Linked DNA regions of Hymenobacter swuensis DY53. The protein of the gene in region 1 interacts with the protein of each later gene in a pairwise test. Links are inferred from orthologs where the notes say so. Each region holds a gene or a part of one and is shown on either strand. Other genes may lie near its edges. The genes, in order: HSW_RS19690, HSW_RS16415 and dnaE.

Region 1 (2,992 bases):
TACTTCTGGCCAGAAGCTGAATGTTGCTGTTTTCGCCACCCGCTATAGGGGCCGGGCAGCGTGTATCCTCTTTATTCTCACCTTCTGCGCCCTATGAAAAAGCTCCTGCCCTTCCTGTTGCTCCTGTGTCTGGCAGCCTGTGCACCACGGGTTTACACGGCCCGTGACTTCCGCCAGCAGGTACAACCCCACCACAAAACGGTGGCTATTCTGCCCTTTAACGTGCATATCCGGCCGGCTCCGCCGCTGCTGGGTCGAGGAGCCCGGCCTTCCCAGCGGGAACTGGCCGAACAGGAATACCAAACGGGACTGGCCGTGCAGAATAACGTATTCAGCTGGCTACTGCACCGCGCGGCCAAAGATGAGTATACCGTGGAGTTTCAGGATGTAGCCCGCACCAACGTTCTGCTCCAACAGGCCGGCCTCAGCTACGAGGATATGCAGACCCGCCCCCGCGAAGAACTGGCCAAACTCCTTGGCGTAGATGCCGTCGTTACCGGTCAGTTGCTACTCAATAAGCCACTGCCGCTGGCCGCCGCGCTAGCCATCAATGTGTTCACGCCCTTCTATGCCGTGTCGGATGAGGTGACGGCTTCTCTGAGCCTGCACGACCAGCAGGCGGGCCGCCTGCTCTGGCGCTACGACTGTCAGCTTCAGGGTGGCGGAGGCTTCACCGATAACGCCCAGAACCTTACTAATTCCCTTATGCGCAATGTAGCCAAGCGGTTTCCGTATCAGCGCAAAAGCTAATTACGGCTTCCGTAGCGCATAGTAGCGCATAGTAGCGCATAGTAGCGCAGTATTCGCCAACTACGTGTCAGAACCAGGTGAAATATTGTTAAAAGGCGCTGACTATCTTCAGCGCCTTCTTTATATGTACTCCGCTGCTTTTTATGGCTCAACCTGCCCTGCTCTCCAAATTGCCCGATGTGGGTACCAGTATTTTTTCGGTGATGACCCAGCTGGCCCAGGAAAACGGGGCCATCAATCTGGCCCAGGGCTTCCCCGATTATGACCCGCCCCGCCCGCTGCTGGAGGCGCTGGCCCGCCAGGTGCTCATGCCCGGACACCAGCAGTACGCGCCCATGCCCGGCCTACCAAGCCTGCGCGAAGCCATTGCGGCCAAAACCGCCCGCCTCTACGGCCACCAGCCCGATCCCGCCACCGACATCACCGTGACCAGCGGCGCAACGGAAGCCCTATACTCCGTGCTAGCCGCCGTGGTACGCCCGGGTGATGAGGTACTGATTCTGGAGCCGGCCTACGACCTGTACGGGCCGGCCGTGCGGCTCCAGGGCGGCATACCGGTGTACGTACCACTCCAGTTTCCCGACTTCCGCCCCAATTGGGACCAGGTGGCGGCGGCCCTTACCCCGCGTACGCGCTTGGTAATGATTAATACACCCCACAACCCTACCGGGGCCATCCTCACTACCGACGACCTTGATACCCTGGCGGCCTTGCTGCGCAACACCGATACCCTGCTGCTCAGCGACGAAGTGTATGAGCACATGGTGTTCGATGGGGCTACCCACACCAGCGTCACGGGCCATCCGGAACTGCGGGAACGGGCCTTTGTGCTGTCATCGTTCGGGAAAACCTACCATGCTACTGGCTGGAAGGTGGGCTACTGCGTGGCCCCGGCCCGGCTTTCGGCCGAGCTGCGCCGCGTCCACCAGTTTGTGACATTCAGCGTGAGTACGCCCACCCAACACGCCCTGGCCGAGGTGTTACCCGATACCACTCTTTACGATACGCTGCCCGCTTTCTATCAGCAAAAGCGCGACCTGTTCCGGGAGCTGCTGGTGCCGGCCGGATTCCGGCTGCTGCCGGTGCGGGGCGGATATTTCCAGGTGGCCGATTTCAGCGCGCTGGCCCCGGGTGTATCGGATGAGGACTTTGCCCGCCGGCTCACCACTGAAACCGGCGTGGCCGTGGTGCCGCTTTCAGCCTTTTACCACAACCGCCACGACCAGAGTCTGATCCGGTTCTGCTTCGCCAAACAGGACACTACCCTGCACGCCGCCGCTGAGCGGCTACGGCAGCGGCAGCCGGGCGGCACCACGCCGCAACAATAGAAATATTTCTTTGTGGCGTAGCATCTTTTTTTGTAAACTTCAAGACTGATCTGTACGCTAAACACCTGTTGCCGTGTCTGACCTCACTGTTTCCTTCGTGCAGGCCGCCCTGCATTGGCATGATCCTGCTGCCAATCACCAGGAGATGAGCCGCCACATTGATGAGATATCCATTGCCACGGACCTCATTGTTCTCCCGGAAATGTTCACCACCGGCTTCAGCATGGAAGCCGCCGCGCTGGCCGAGCCGATGGAGGGCCCCACTCTGGAGTGGATGCGCCTGGTAGCTGACGCCCGCGACGCCGTGGTGACGGGGACCATCATTGTGCAGGAGGAAGGCCGCTACTACAACCGCCTGCTCTGGGTACGGCCCGATGGCTCGGTGAGCTACTATAATAAGCGCCACCTGTTTACCATGGCCAACGAGCACCATGTGTACACGCCTGGCGCGGAGCGGCTGATTGAGGAATGGCGGGGCTGGCGCATCTGCCCGCTGATATGCTACGACCTACGCTTTCCCGTGTGGAGCCGCAACCCGCTCGATACCCCTTACGACCTGCTGCTGTACGTGGCCAACTGGCCTGCCATCCGCCGAACTGCCTGGATGACGTTGCTGCGCGCCCGGGCCATTGAAAACCTGGCGTATACGATGGGCGTGAACTGCGTGGGCATGGATGGCAACAGCCTCGCCTACACCGGTGATTCGGCCCTGCTGGACATGCGGGGCGAGTATCTGGTAGAAGTGGGCAATCAGGAAACCAGCATTACCCGCACCCTGCGCCGGGCCGAGCTGACAGCCTTCCGGGAACGGTTTCCCGCCCTCAATGATGGCGACGAGTTCGAACTCCGGAGTCTAGTCCTGAAATAATTTCGGCCTGGTTCCTTAAAAAAAACCGGCCTGCCACTCAGGTAGC
Region 2 (3,044 bases), 740 kb from region 1 along the record:
ACCACTAGAGAGCCTAACCAGCCCTGCACCCCAGTTAACAGGAAAGCCCCGAAAGCCAGCCAGAATACCGGCCTGTCACGCTGCCAATACGGCAGCGCGAATACTACCGTCCCGAACACAAACAAGCCAATCAGTGCGCCTATCAGTCTGTTGATGTACTCAATCCACGTCTTTACCGGATTGAAATCAGTCTCGATGTACTGCGTGGGATGAGCAAAAATCTCCCCCGCTACCTGCTGAAAACCCATACGCTCCAGCTTAGCTGCCAACTTCTTGTTCTTCTCAACCCGCTGGGCAGTATAGATTTCCTTGTAATTAGGGGGCAGCTGATTGATGTTCGTGGGAGGAATCCAAGTACCGAAACACTTGGGCCAATCGGGACAGCCCATGCCGGAACCGGTACTCCTTACTACACCTCCCACCAAGATCAGAACATACACCGCCGCTACCGTCAGGAAGCCCACGAATCGAAAGCGGCGCACGAATGCAGGAATTACCATGCTGTTTGTCTATGCAAATGAATTCATCATACAGACCACTGAATCGGCAGACTGTTTAAAAAATAAGGGAAATTCAAAGCCGGCACGGCCGGTCCGAATTTCCCTCTGAGAACTAATAAAGACGGGCCGCCGTGAATACAGCGGCCCGTTTTCAGGTAGGCTAATGTGCAGTGCACATTATTCCATTTCTTTCTCGTACGGCAGGTTTGATGACTGCGTCTGCGAGTACGGAATATTTTGCGGGATGAAATCTTCGGCAGCACCAGGCTTGCTGTAGTCGTACGGCCAGCGGTGAACGGCCGGAATAGCACCGGGCCAGTTGCCGTGTACGGGCTCTACAGGCGTAGTCCACTCCAAAGTCGTCGAGTTCCAGGGGTTCTCAGTAGCGCGACGGCCACGGAAGATGCTGTAGAAGAAGTTGAAGATGAAGATGAACTGACCAACAAAGGCAATAATAGCCGCTATCGAAATGAACTTATTTAGGTCAGCAAACTGGCTGAACGTATCGAAACCAGTCCAAGCATAATAACGACGGGGGAAACCGGCAATACCAACATAGTGCATCGGCAGGAATACTAGGTACACGCCGATGAAAGTTAACCAGAAGTGGATGTATCCCAGTTTCTCGTCCATCATCCGACCAAACATCTTGGGGAACCAGTGGTAAACACCAGCCCACAAACCGAAGAAAGCCGAGGAACCCATTACCAAGTGGAAGTGAGCTACCACAAAGTATGTATTGTGCATCTGGATGTCCAACGCGGCGTTACCTAGAACGATACCCGTCAGACCACCAGCAATGAACAACGACACGAAGCCGATGGAAAACAACATGGCCGTAGTGAAGCGGATGTTACCGCGCCACAAAGTAGCCAGCCAGTTGAAGGTTTTCACTGCTGAAGGAACAGCAATGATTAGCGTCAGGAACATGAACACTGAGCCCAAAAATGGGTTCATGCCGGTTACGAACATGTGGTGAGCCCACACGATGAAAGACAGCAGAGAAATACCAAGCAGTGAGCCAATCATAGCACGATAACCAAAGATCGGCTTACGGGCATTGGTAGCCAGGATTTCCGATACCATACCCATAGCGGGCATGATTACGATATATACCTCAGGGTGACCCAGGAACCAGAACAAGTGCTGGAACAAAATGGGCGAACCACCCGTGTTAGGCAGAGCCTGACCAGCGATGTAGATATCGGAGAGGAAGAACGAGGTACCGAAAGAACGATCGAAAATCAGCAGCAAGGCTGCCGAGAACAATACCGGAAACGAGAGCAGACCCAAGATAGCCGTCAAAAAGAACGACCAAATAGTTAGGGGTAGCTTGCTCATGCTCATACCCTGGGTACGCAGGTTGATCACCGTAGTTATGTAGTTAACACCACCTAGTAATTGAGATACGATGAACAAAGCCATCGATACCAACCACAAGGTCTGCCCGGCACCTGAACCCGAAATTGCCTGAGGCAACGCCGAAAGCGGTGGGTAAATTGTCCAGCCAGCCGCCGCCGGACCGGTTTCAATAAACAGTGAACTGAACATCACTACGCTGGAAGCAAAGAAGAACCAGTACGAAAGCATGTTCATGAAGCCCGAAGCCATATCACGGGCACCAATCTGCAACGGAATCAAGAAGTTTGAGAACGTGCCAGACAGACCAGCTGTCAGCACGAAGAACACCATAATGGTACCGTGCATCGTCACCAAAGCAAGGTAGAACTCGGGGTTCAGCTTGCCAGCTTCAATCCATTTACCCAAGAAAGGCTTAAGCCATTCCATGGTAGCATCGGGCCAGCCGAGCTGCAAACGGAAGAGGCTTGAGAGCGTACCACCAATAATTGCCCAAAAAATGCCTGTAATCAGGAATTGTTTCGCAATGTATTTATGGTCGGTACTGAAAACGTATTTCGACAAAAAGCCCTGCTCGTGGTGCTCGTGCTCGTCGTGGTGCGCATGCTCATCGTGCTGAACACCGGGCTGAATAGCGCCAATGCCGCCTTGCACTTGAGTTGGTAGGTTAGCAGCCATAAAGGAAGCGTGCAGTTTAGTTAGATTAGAGCGAAGCCTTGGCAGCAACAGGTACTACAGTAGCAGCGGCTGGAGTTGCTGATACCTTCTCAACCATTTTATCCGACTTCTGTTTGAAGCTGGCCAATACATCAGGGTTTTGCTCCGAGAATGATTTTTGCTGGGCAAACCAAGCAACGTAATCATCCGGCTCATCCACCACGATGTTTAGCTTCATAGCGAAGTGTCCACGGCCACAGATTTGATTGCAAGCCAATTCGTAATTGAATTTTGGGTTGCCCGTCTGCGCACGCATCTCGTCGGTAGTTTTGATCGGCGTAAACCAGAATTTGGTTGGCATGCCAGGTACCGCATACATCTGCACGCGGAAATGTGGCATGTACACGGCGTGCAGTACGTCACGTGAACGAATCTTCAATAGTACCGGGTGGCCTTTAGGCACATGTATCTCAGGTGCTACAAAATCATCAACGCCATTCTGGTCACTTAGATCGAAACCGAATTCGT
Region 3 (4,428 bases), 530 kb from region 1 along the record:
GGCCCCGTCGGAAAAGCACGGCTGCCTGCTGGTTAGCGAGGCCCCGATACACCAGCCCAATGACGGGTTTACCCGGCCGCCCATCTACCACCTGCGTCACGGATACAGTTCGGGAAGGCAGGCTGAGCGACTGGTGGCTCAGGTCGAGGTAGTACTGCTGTGCTTGGACCCGGGACAAGGACAGCAAGCCTAACAGGAGACTTAGTAGAATAAGGCTACGGCTCACGGATAACAACATTTCAACACACCTACTAGAGAGTTCATAAAACCGCCGCGACCCGGGAAAGGCGCGGCGGCGGTAAAAGTCGAATTAATCAGCGAAGAAGCAGCCTAAATCAGCTGGCAGGCGTCGATTTCCATTTCGCGCATTTTGCGGATGAACTCTTTGGGCTCGATGCGGTAGCGGCGGGAATAGGTGTCGACGGCCAGGTGCTCGTGGGGCTCGGCGAACTTGATTTCGAGCTTTTTGGAACCTGAACAGCCTTCCACGGCTTCCATGAAGCGGTCCATGAAGGGCTCGGTGATGGTGCGCAGATCCAACTGCACGCGCACGCCGTTGGCGAGCTTCTCAGCCACGTTGAACAGCGGCTCCATGGTCATGATCTTGAACTCGAACTGGTCGGAGTCGCGGAAGCGCTGGGCGTATTTGCCGCGGATGAACATGGGCGGCACCTGCTCCTTGTCGTAGTTGCGCGGGTTGATAAGGGCCGAGAACTTGGAGTAGTCGTCGCGGAACAGGGCTAGGTTGAGGCTGCTTTCGTAGTCCTCCACGTTGAAGCTCACGAAAGGCTGGCCGGTTTTGGTGGTCTTGAACTGCACGTTGGAAATCAGGCCAGCCACCGTCACGTCGCGGTTTTTGTAGCTCTCAATCTTGTCGAGGCCGCAGGTGCAGTAGGAGTCGATTTCGAGCTTGAAGTCGTCCAAGGGGTGACCCGAGAGGTAGAAGCCCACGATTTCCTTTTCGCGGCGCAGCTTCTCGGTGGGACTCCAGGGCTCCAGGTCCTGGATTTTGGGCATCGGGATGGCCATTTCGCCGCCCCCGCCGCCAAACAGGCTTTGCTGGGCTGATTCCTTGGCCGCCTGGTGCTGCTGACCGACTTTCATGGCCTTCTCGATGAGGTTCTGGTCGCCGGTGGGGGCTTCTAGGAACTGACGGCGGTGGTAGCGGTCAAACGAGTCGAAGGCGCCGGCCTGGGCCATGCTCTCGAAGGTTTTCTTGTTCACGGCCCGCAGGTTTACGCGGCGCGCAAAGTCGAAGATGTCGGCATAATGGCCGTTTTTGTCGCGCTCCTGCACGATTTCCTCCACGGCGGCCTCGCCCGAGCCCTTCATGGCGGCCATGCCGAAGCGGATCTGGCCCTGGGCGTTTACGTTGAACTTCAGGATGGATTCGTTCACGTCGGGGCCGAGCACGGCCACGCCCTGCTTGCGGGCTTCCTCGATGAAGAAGGTCACCTTCTTGATGTCGCCCATGTTGTTGGTGAGCACGGCGGCCATGTACTCGGCGGGGTAGTGGGCCTTGAGGTAGCCGGTCTGGTAGGCCACCACCGAGTAGGCCGCGGAGTGGGAGCGGTTGAAGCCGTAGGCCGCAAACTTCTCCATCACGTCAAACACCTCGTTGGCCTTCTTGGCCTTGATGCCGTGCAGCTTCTCGGCGCCCGCGCAGAACTTTTCCCGCTCCAGGGCCATCTTCTTCATGTCCTTCTTACCCATGGCGCGGCGCAGCAAGTCGGCGCCGCCGAGGGAGTAGCCGGCCAGAATCTGGGCCGTCTGCATGATTTGCTCCTGGTACACCATAATGCCCTGGGAGTAGTTTAGAATGGGCTCCAGCAACTCGTGCGGGTAGTCCACCGTCTCGCGGCCGTGCTTGCGGTTGATGAAGTTCGGGATGAACTGCATCGGGCCGGGCCGGTACAGGGCATTCATGGCAATCAGGTCCTCGATGTTGGTGGGCTTGAGGTCCTTGAGGTACATGCGCATGCCTTCGGACTCGAACTGGAACGTGCCGATGGTGTCGCCGCGCTGGTAGAGCTCGTAGGTCTTCTGGTCGTCAATCGGGATTTCGTCGATGTCGATTTTGACGCCGTGGTTGCGCTCAATCAGGTTGATGGCATCGACGATGATGGTCAGGGTTTTGAGGCCCAGAAAGTCCATCTTCAGCATCCCGGCACTCTCAATCACCTTGCCGTCGAACTGCGTGATGAGCAGGTCCGAGTCCTTGGACGTGGAGACGGGAATGTACTTTGTGATGTCGTCGGGGGCAATGATGACGCCGGCGGCGTGGATGCCGGTGTTGCGCACCGAGCCTTCCAGCTTGTGGGCCAGGCGCAGAATCTGGCCGCGCAAGTTGTCAGGCGCCTCGTCGCGTAGGATGTAGTCCAGCTCAGGATTTTCGGCAAAGGCCTTGGCCAGCGTGGTGCCCACTTGGTCGGGCACCATCTTCACTAAGTCATTAGCCACCGGCAGCGGCAGCTCCATAGCCCGCGAAACGTCCTTAATCGACGATTTAGCGGCCATCGTACCGAAGGTAATGATCTGGGCCACCTGGGTTTTGCCGTACTTGTCCACCACGTAGTCAATCACGCGCTGGCGGTTCACGTCGTCGAAGTCGATGTCAATATCGGGCATGGACACGCGCTCCGGGTTCAGGAACCGCTCGAACAGCAGCGAGTACTTGATTGGGTCGATGTTGGTGATGCCGACGCAGTAGGCCACCGCCGAGCCCGCCGCCGAGCCCCGGCCCGGCCCAATGGCCACGCCATTGTTGCGGCCGTGGTTGATGAAGTCCTGGGTGATGAGGAAGTAGCCGGCAAAGCCCATCGTCTCAATCACGCGCAGCTCGTAGTCGAGGCGCTCCTCAATCTCGGGGGTGCGCTCAGAGTAGCGGCGTTTGGGGCCTTCGAACGCGCCTTTGTAGGTGAGGTGACGCAGGAAGGCGTCGGCGGTGGGGTGCTCGGGGGGCAGCGGGAAATTGGGGAGCAGAATGTCACGCTGCAGCACGGGCGGCGTGATTTTATCCACGATTTCGTTGGTGTTATCCACACTTTCCGGCACGTCACTGAACAGCGCGTTCATCTCCGCCTGGTTCTTGAAATAGAACTGGTCGTTGGCGAAACCGAACCGCGCCCGGGGCTTGGGGCTCTGTGCTTCCTCATCAATCCGCTGGAGCTGGCGGCGTATGGTGGCATCTTGCCCGGAAAGGTGGCGCAAGTTGTCGAGGTGGTCGTAGTGAACTTTGTTGTCCTGGGAAATCAGGCGGAAATACTGGGTCTGGAAGTCGCCAACGGGGATGCTGTGCTCCTCGCCGGTATTCACGCACAGCAGAATATCGTGGGGCGCAAAGTCGGTCTGCTCCACATAGTGCGAGTCGTTGGTGCAGATAACCTTGACGTTGTACTTCTTCGCCAGGCCCAACAGCACCTGGTTCACGTCTTCCTGGCTTTTGCCGGTGCCGTCGAAGTTCATCAGGCCGTGGCGCTGAATCTCGATGTAATAGTCGTCCTCGAACACGTCGAGCCACCACTTGAGCAGCTCCTCAGCTTTGGCCTCGCTCTGGAACAGAATGGCCTGCGGAATCTCCGCGCCGATGCAGCAACTGGTAGCAATCAGGCCCTCGTGGTACTTGAGCAGCAGCTCCTTGTCGATGCGCGGAAACTTGCTGTACACGCCTTCGATGAAGCTCATGGAGCAGAGCTTGCTCAAGTTGTGGTAGCCGGCCTGGTCTTTGGCCAGCAGCAGCTGGTGGTAGCGCTTGTCCCGCTCGCCCTTTTCGCGGCTGAAGGCCTTCTTGTGGCGGTCCTCCACCATGTAGAACTCGCAGCCCACAATTGGCTTCACGTTGTACTTGTTGGCCTCGGCCACGAAGTTGAAAGCCCCGAACATGTTGCCGTGGTCGGTGAGGGCCACGGCCGGCATACCGTCGGCCTGGGCTTTCTTCATCAGGGCCGAAATGCTGGCCTGACCATCGAGCAGGGAATATTGGGTGTGCGAGTGAAGGTGCGAGAAAACGGGCATGGGCAAGCAACTCCGGCCGTTAGGGCGCGAAGCGTACAGTAAAGTTACCCACGAATCAGCGGCCGGGAAAGGTTGCGCGGCAACGGATTTTGGCGTACTAGTTTCTTACATGGGGCCCAAGACGCCAGGCCGCAAGTAGCAGCTATAAGAGGCCAGTGTAGAGCCCATTGAACAAAGGCGGCGGTTTTCACGGAATTCTGTTTCTGCGGTCTTATCTTCCCATCTTCTAAGCTGGTTTGAAGGAGTTCTTTATGCTGAGAAAAGGAGTATTACTAAAGCTTGTATTCGGTGCTTTGTTAGTATTAAGCGGCTGTATTGAGCCGTTTGAGCCAGAAGTGGAAGTGAGTAAAGCAGGCTTTCTGGTGGTAGATGGCAGCCTCAACGGCGCAGGACGCAGTACTATTCGCCTTTCGC

The links.
Region 2: the proteins of HSW_RS19690 (region 1) and HSW_RS16415 interact in binary tests that used the Escherichia coli proteins (3 or more experiments, as listed by UniProt). The link is inferred for Hymenobacter swuensis DY53 from one-to-one orthologs.
Region 3: the proteins of HSW_RS19690 (region 1) and dnaE interact in binary tests that used the Escherichia coli proteins (3 or more experiments, as listed by UniProt). The link is inferred for Hymenobacter swuensis DY53 from one-to-one orthologs.

Annotation. Positions count from the first base shown.
Region 1 is NZ_CP007145.1:4,272,107-4,275,098, forward strand. What follows is about bases 146-2,985. They hold HSW_RS19690 (methionine aminotransferase), read left to right. Parts: upstream 146-893; coding sequence 894-2,078; downstream 2,079-2,985. Other genes in these bases: HSW_RS19685 (hypothetical protein), read left to right, coding at 146-750; HSW_RS19695 (amidohydrolase), read left to right, coding at 2,152-2,946. Also shown: more of HSW_RS19685, read left to right, coding at 94-145. UniProt on the Escherichia coli protein: Shows aminotransferase activity with methionine and histidine as substrates, and to a lesser extent also with phenylalanine.
Region 2 is NZ_CP007145.1:3,532,188-3,535,231, forward strand. The notes cover bases 108-2,999. They hold HSW_RS16415 (cytochrome c oxidase subunit I), read right to left. Parts: upstream 2,538-2,999; coding sequence 678-2,537; downstream 108-677. Other genes in these bases: HSW_RS16410 (COX15/CtaA family protein), read right to left, coding at 108-500; HSW_RS16420 (cytochrome c oxidase subunit II), read right to left, coding at 2,563-2,999. Outside these bases: more of HSW_RS16410, read right to left, coding at 1-107; more of HSW_RS16420, read right to left, coding at 3,000-3,044. UniProt on the Escherichia coli protein: Cytochrome bo(3) ubiquinol oxidase is the terminal enzyme in the aerobic respiratory chain of E.coli that predominates when cells are grown at high aeration.
Region 3 is NZ_CP007145.1:3,743,734-3,748,161, reverse strand. The notes cover bases 131-4,406. They hold dnaE (DNA polymerase III subunit alpha), read right to left. Parts: upstream 4,015-4,406; coding sequence 331-4,014; downstream 131-330. Other genes in these bases: HSW_RS17290 (DUF4249 domain-containing protein), read left to right, coding at 4,308-4,406; HSW_RS17300 (hypothetical protein), read right to left, coding at 131-187. In the rest of the region: more of HSW_RS17300, read right to left, coding at 1-130; more of HSW_RS17290, read left to right, coding at 4,407-4,428. UniProt on the Escherichia coli protein: DNA polymerase III is a complex, multichain enzyme responsible for most of the replicative synthesis in bacteria. This DNA polymerase also exhibits 3' to 5' exonuclease activity. The alpha chain is the DNA polymerase catalytic subunit.